DNA from 2 places in the Streptomyces sp. NPDC056296 genome. Region 2 is predicted to be linked to the other one. Evidence: predicted binding sites of a transcription regulator. Region 2 holds the regulator's gene; the other holds the start of a gene.
What was found. The regulator HspR, encoded in region 2, represses chaperone genes until heat shock. The targets are predictions, from matches to a motif close to TTGAGNNNNNNNNNCTCAA.
Positions count from the first base shown of each region.

Region 1: the regulator HspR is predicted to act here: its motif matches at 1,405-1,423, upstream of lon (endopeptidase La).

Region 1 covers NZ_JBHJRX010000016.1:76,112-79,313, forward strand. Annotated here, with positions in the region: gene lon (endopeptidase La) at 1-1,382, opposite strand, end outside; gene ACFCZF_RS14445 (spermidine synthase) at 1,572-2,270, shown strand; gene ACFCZF_RS14450 (response regulator transcription factor) at 2,384-3,124, shown strand; gene ACFCZF_RS14455 (sensor histidine kinase) at 3,121-3,202, shown strand, end outside.
Region 2 covers NZ_JBHJRX010000050.1:2,947-6,148, forward strand. Annotated here, with positions in the region: gene grpE (nucleotide exchange factor GrpE) at 1-447, shown strand, start outside; gene dnaJ (molecular chaperone DnaJ) at 493-1,692, shown strand; gene ACFCZF_RS30500 (heat shock protein transcriptional repressor HspR) at 1,698-2,153, shown strand; gene ACFCZF_RS30505 (sugar ABC transporter substrate-binding protein) at 2,338-3,202, shown strand, end outside.

The DNA of each region.
Region 1 (3,202 bases), on a different contig from region 2:
TTCTGCGCCGGGTCGAGGACTTCGAGCAGGGCCGCGGCGGGGTCGCCGCGGAAGTCGGATCCGACCTTGTCGATCTCGTCGAGGAGGACGACCGGGTTCATGGAACCGGCCTCCTTGACGGCGCGCACGATCCGGCCGGGCAGCGCGCCGACGTACGTACGCCGGTGGCCGCGGATCTCGGCCTCGTCGCGGACGCCGCCGAGGGCGACGCGGACGAACTTCCGGCCCATCGCGTGGGCGACGGACTCGCCGAGGCTGGTCTTGCCGACGCCGGGCGGGCCCACCAGGGCCAGTACGGCACCGCCGCGCCGGCCGCCGACGACGCCGAGGCCCCGGTCGCCGCGACGCTTGCGCACCGCCAGGTACTCGGTGATCCGCTCCTTGACGTCCTCCAGGCCCGCGTGTTCGTCGTCGAGGACGGCCCGGGCGCCCTGGATGTCGTAGGCGTCCTCGGTGCGGACGTTCCACGGCAGTTCGAGGACGGTGTCGAGCCAGGTGCGGATCCAGGAGCCCTCGGGCGACTGGTCGGAGGACCGCTCCAGCTTGTCGACCTCCTTGAGGGCGGCCTCGCGGACCTTCTCGGGCAGGTCGGCGGCCTCGACGCGGGCGCGGTAGTCGTCGGACTCCTCACCCTCCTGTTCGCCGTTCAGCTCGCGCAGCTCCTTGCGCACCGCTTCGAGCTGGCGGCGCAGCAGGAACTCCCGCTGCTGCTTGTCGACGCCCTCCTGGACGTCCTTGGCGATGGTCTCGGCGACGTCCTGCTCGGCGAGGTGGTCGCGCAGCTGCTGGGTAGCGAGCTTGAGGCGGGCGACCGCGTCGGCGGTCTCCAGCAGCTCGACCTTCTGCTCGGTGGTGAGGAAGGGCGAGTAGCCGGAGTTGTCGGCGAGCGCGGAGACGTCGTCGATGGCCTGGACGCGGTCGACGACCTGCCAGGCGCCGCGCTTGCGCAGCCAGGCGGTGGCCAGCGCCTTGTACTCCTTCACCAGCTCGGCCACCTGGCCGGGCAGCGGCTCGGGCACCGTGTCGTCGACGCGCGTGCCCTCGACCCACAGTGCGGCGCCGGGGCCGGTGGTGCCGGCGCCGATCCTCACGCGGCCGACGCCTCGGAGCAGGGCGCCCGGGTCGCCGTCGGCCAGCCTGCCGACCTGCTCGACCGTGCCCAGGACGCCGGTCCTGGCGTAGGTGCCGTCGACGCGCGGGACGAGGAGGACCCGGGGCTTGCCGGGCTCGGACCTGGCGGCGGCCTGGGCGGCCTCCACGGCGGCGCGCACCTCGGCGTCGCTCAGGTCCAGGGGGACGACCATGCCGGGCAGGACCACTTCGTCGTCGAGCGGCAGCACGGGCAGGGTGAGCGGTGTGAAGGCTTCGGACTCAGCAGCCATGATCTCCCCTTCGGCAGTCAAGTTGAGTTACATCGACTCAATGAAAGGGAGTCCCCGATTGTTCCCCCAGCGTGTTCGCTCTGAGCGATCAAGGGGCTGGAGTGCCGCGGCCACGAAGGCCCTGGGTGCCACTGCCACCTATGCGGGAGCACGGCAGGACGCTCCGGCATTCCCTGCCAGGATGGGCCGATGCCCACCACTTCGCACGACTCCTACGACATCCCCGAAGTGCTGGACCGTCGCGAGGGCCCGCACGGTGAGGTCGTCCTGCGGCGGCACGGGGCGCTGCTGCAGATCATCGCGAACGGCTGCTTCCTGATGGACACCTCCGACGGGCGTTCGGAGCGGCGGCTGGTCGACGCGGCGGCCGACGCGCTCACCGCCTCCGGCGGGCGGAGTGCACCCCACCTCCTCATCGGGGGGCTCGGCGTCGGTTTCTCGCTCGCGCACGCGGCCGCCGACCCCCGCTGGGGCCGGATCGCGGTCGTCGAGCGCGAGCGCGCCGTCATCGACTGGCACCGGGACGGACCGCTGGCCGCACTGTCCGACGGAGCGCTGGCCGATCCGCGCACGAAGATCGTGGAAGCGGATCTCCTGGAATACGTCAATGAGACATCCGACACGTACGACGCGCTCTGCCTCGACATCGACAACGGCCCCGGCTGGACCGTAACCGAGGGCAACGACGGGCTGTACTCACCGGCCGGACTGACGCGCTGCGCACGGCTGTTGAGGCCCTGCGGGGTGCTTGCCGTATGGTCTGCGCAGCCCTCTCCGGAATTCGAAGAAACCTTGCGTAATGCCGGGTTCCAGCAGGTGCGTACCGAAGAGATCCCCGTTGCCCGGGGCGTTCCGGACGTCATCCACCTCGGCGTCGGGCCTGGATAGCAAAGCCGCGGTGACTCCCCGTACGCTGCTGCTCTGACGCGGATCATTCAAGCGTCAAGCGCAGTCATGGGATCACCCCACGGATTCCGGAAAGCACACCTCAGGGGCGGGCGATGGAGCAGACACAGACCTCCCACAACGGCACGGCGACGGCGACTCCGGGCGCGCAGCGCCGGGTGCTGGTGGTCGAGGACGACCAGACGATCGTGGACGCCATCGCGACCCGCCTGCGCGCCGAGGGGTTCCTGGTGCAGACGGCGGGCGACGGTCCGTCCGCCGTCGACACGGCCGAGGCATGGCAGCCGGACCTGCTGATCCTCGACATCATGCTGCCGGGCTTCGACGGCTTGGAGGTCTGCCGACGCGTGCAGGCCCAGCGGCCGGTGCCGGTGATGATGCTCACCGCGCGCGACGACGAGACGGACATGCTGGTCGGGCTCGGCGTGGGCGCCGACGACTACATGACCAAGCCGTTCTCCATGCGCGAGCTGGCGGCGCGCGTGCACGTACTGCTGCGCCGGGTGGAGCGGGCCGTGGTGGCCGCCTCGACGCCGCGCAGCGGCATCCTGCGCCTCGGCGAACTGGAGATCGACCACGCGCAGCGCCGGGTGCGGGTGCGCAGCGAGGACGTGCACCTCACCCCCACCGAGTTCGACCTGCTGGTCTGCCTGGCGAACACCCCGCGCGCGGTGCTCTCCCGTGAGCAGCTGCTGGCCGAGGTGTGGGACTGGGCGGACGCCTCCGGCACCCGGACCGTGGACAGCCACATCAAGGCGCTGCGCCGCAAGATCGGGGCCGAGCGCATCCGCACGGTGCACGGCGTGGGCTACGCGCTGGAGACCCCGACGCCATGAGCCGAGGGCGGGAGGCCGCACGGAGGAGCCCCGGCCCCCGGAGTACCGGGGAACCCTGGGGCGGCGTACGCCCGTTCT
Region 2 (3,202 bases):
TACCGCCGCCGCGTCGAGCGGGACCGCGTCGCGGTCAAGGAGGTCGCCGTCGCGAACCTCCTGTCCGAGCTGCTTCCCATGCTCGACGACATCGGCCGCGCACGGGAGCACGGCGAACTCGTCGGCGGCTTCAAGTCCGTCGCGGAGTCGCTGGAGACGGTCATCGCCAAGATGGGCCTCCAGCAGTTCGGCAAGGAGGGCGAGCCCTTCGACCCGACGATCCACGAGGCCCTGATGCACTCGTACGCGCCGGACGTCACCGAGACGACGTGCGTGGCGATTCTGCAGCCCGGGTACCGGATCGGCGAGCGCACCATCCGCCCCGCGCGGGTGGCGGTGGCCGAGCCGCAGCCGGGTGCGCAGGCGGCCAAGCCGGCCGAGGAGAACACCGAGGCGCAGGCCGACTCCGCGGAGAACAAGGAGAGCGGTGGCCCGGAGGAGGGCTGACGTCGCGGGTAGGCACACGTACGCAGGAGAGGAGGGACGTCGGGGATGAGCACCAAGGACTTCATCGAGAAGGACTACTACAAGGTCCTCGGCGTCCCCAAGGACGCCACCGAGGCCGAGATCAAGAAGGCGTACCGGAAGCTCGCCCGCGAGTACCACCCGGACGCCAACAAGGGAAACGTCAGGGCGGAGGAGCGTTTCAAGGAGATCTCCGAGGCCAACGACATCCTCGGTGACCCCAAGAAGCGCAAGGAGTACGACGAGGCCCGCAGCCTCTTCGGCAACGGCGGCTTCAGGCCGGGGCCGGGCGCGGGCGGCGGCGGCACCTTCAACTTCGACCTGGGCGACCTCTTCGGAGGCGGCGCCCAGGGCGGAGGCCAGGGAGGAGCCGGCGGTTTCGGCGGCGGGCTCGGCGACGTCTTCGGGGGCCTGTTCAACCGCACCGGCGCCGGCGGCCCCGGCACCGGCACGCGGACCCAGCCGCGGCGCGGCCAGGACATCGAGTCCGAGGTCACCCTGAGCTTCACGGAGGCCATCGAGGGCGCGACGGTCCCGCTGCGGATGTCCTCGCAGGCACCTTGCAAGGCCTGTTCGGGCACCGGCGACAAGAACGGCACGCCGCGCGTGTGCCCGACCTGCGTCGGCACCGGGCAGGTCGCCCGGGGCTCGGGCGGTGGCTTCTCGCTCACCGACCCGTGCCCGGACTGCAAGGGCCGCGGCCTGATCGCGGAGGATGCCTGCGACGTCTGCAAGGGCTCCGGGCGGGCCAAGTCCTCCCGGACGATGCAGGTCCGCATCCCGGCCGGGGTGTCGGACGGGCAGCGCATCCGGCTGCGCGGCAAGGGCACGCCGGGCGAGCGGGGCGGCCCGGCGGGCGACCTGTACGTGGTCGTACACGTCAAGGAACACCCCGTCTTCGGCCGCAAGGGCGACAACCTCACCGTCACCGTCCCGGTGACGTACGCCGAGGCCGCCCTCGGCGGCGAGGTCCGGGTCCCGACCCTGGGCGGTCCGCCGGTCACGCTGAAGCTGCCGGCCGGCACCCCGGGCGGCCGTACCATGCGCGCCAGGGGCAAGGGCGCGGTCCGCAAGGACGGCACCCGCGGCGACCTTCTGGTCACCGTCGAGGTGAGTGTTCCGAAGGACCTGACGGGGAAGGCTCGTGATGCGCTGGAGGCGTATCGCGAGGCGACCGCGGACGAGGATCCGCGGGCGGAGCTGTTCCAGGCCGCGAAGGGAGCTTGACGGAGATGGACGGTCGTCGACGCAATCCGTATGAACTGACCGAGGACACCCCGGTCTACGTCATCTCGGTGGCGGCCCAGCTCTCCGGCCTGCACCCGCAGACCCTGCGCCAGTACGACCGCCTCGGCCTGGTCTCCCCGGACCGCACGGCCGGCCGCGGCCGGCGCTACTCGGCCCGCGACATCGAACTGCTCCGTACGGTGCAGCAGTTGTCGCAGGACGAGGGCATCAACCTGGCCGGTATCAAGCGCATCATCGAACTGGAGAACCAGGTCGCCGCGCTCCAGGCCCGCATGGCGGAGCTGCAGGACGCGCTCGACGGCGCGGCCACGGCGATGCGCCAGCGCGAGGCGGCGGTACACGCCTCGTACCGCCGCGACCTGGTCCCGTACCAGGAGGTACAGCAGACCAGCGCCCTGGTGGTGTGGCGGCCCAAGCGGCACGGCCAGTCCTCGGACTGACGGGCCGCACCAGGCAGAACGGCGACGACGGGCCCGGAGGTTCCACCGATTCCACCCGACCCTCCGGGCCGGTTCGCAACGTTGCTGTCTCATTGGTCTAGTACTTCTTGACGATTTCGTGAAGACAGCGTTGGCTTCCCTCACCTGGGTCACCACAACACCCGTGTGTCGGAAGGTAAGCGCAGTGAACAGCCGTGCCCGTCGTATCGCCATATCCGTGGCCGCGTCCATGATGACCTTCTCGCTGGCCTCCTGTGGTGTGCTGGGCGCGTCGGAGAGCAGTGACGAGGCGAGTCCGACCAAGGGCAACGACATCACCGTCGGGCTGCTCCTGCCGGAGAAGGCGAACACGCGCTACGAGCAGTTCGACTACCCCTACTTCAAGGCGAAGGTCGCCGACCTCACGCGCGACCAGGGCAACGTCAAGTACGCCAACGCCGAGGCGAACGCCTCGAAGCAGGCCGACCAGATGCAGCAGATGATCGACGACCGGGTCGACGTGATCGTCCTGGACGCGGTCGACGCGAAGTCCATCGGCACCGCCGTGCAGCAGGCCAAGGACGCCGGCATCCCCGTCATCGCCTACGACCGGCTGGCCGAGGGCCCGATCGACGCCTACATCTCCTTCGACAACGAGCTGGTCGGCGAGGTCCAGGGCCGCTCCCTCATCGAGGCGCTCGGCGGCGACGCGGACAGCTCCGACAAGATCGTCATGATGAACGGCTCGCCCACCGACCCGAACGCCAAGCAGTTCAAGGCGGGCGCGACGTCCGAGCTGAACGGCAAGGTGACGATCGCCCAGTCCTTCGACACCAAGGACTGGAAGCCGGAGAACGCCGAGGCGAACATGACCGAGGCGATCGAGAAGATCGGCAAGGACAACATCGCGGGCGTCTACTCCGCCAACGACGGCATGGCGAGCGGCGTCATCAAGGCCCTGGAGGACGCGGGCGTCACCGACCTGCCGCCGATCACCGGCCAGGACGCGGAGCTCTCGGCGGTGCAGCGGATCGTCACCGGCGAGCAGTACATGAGCGTGTACAAGTCCT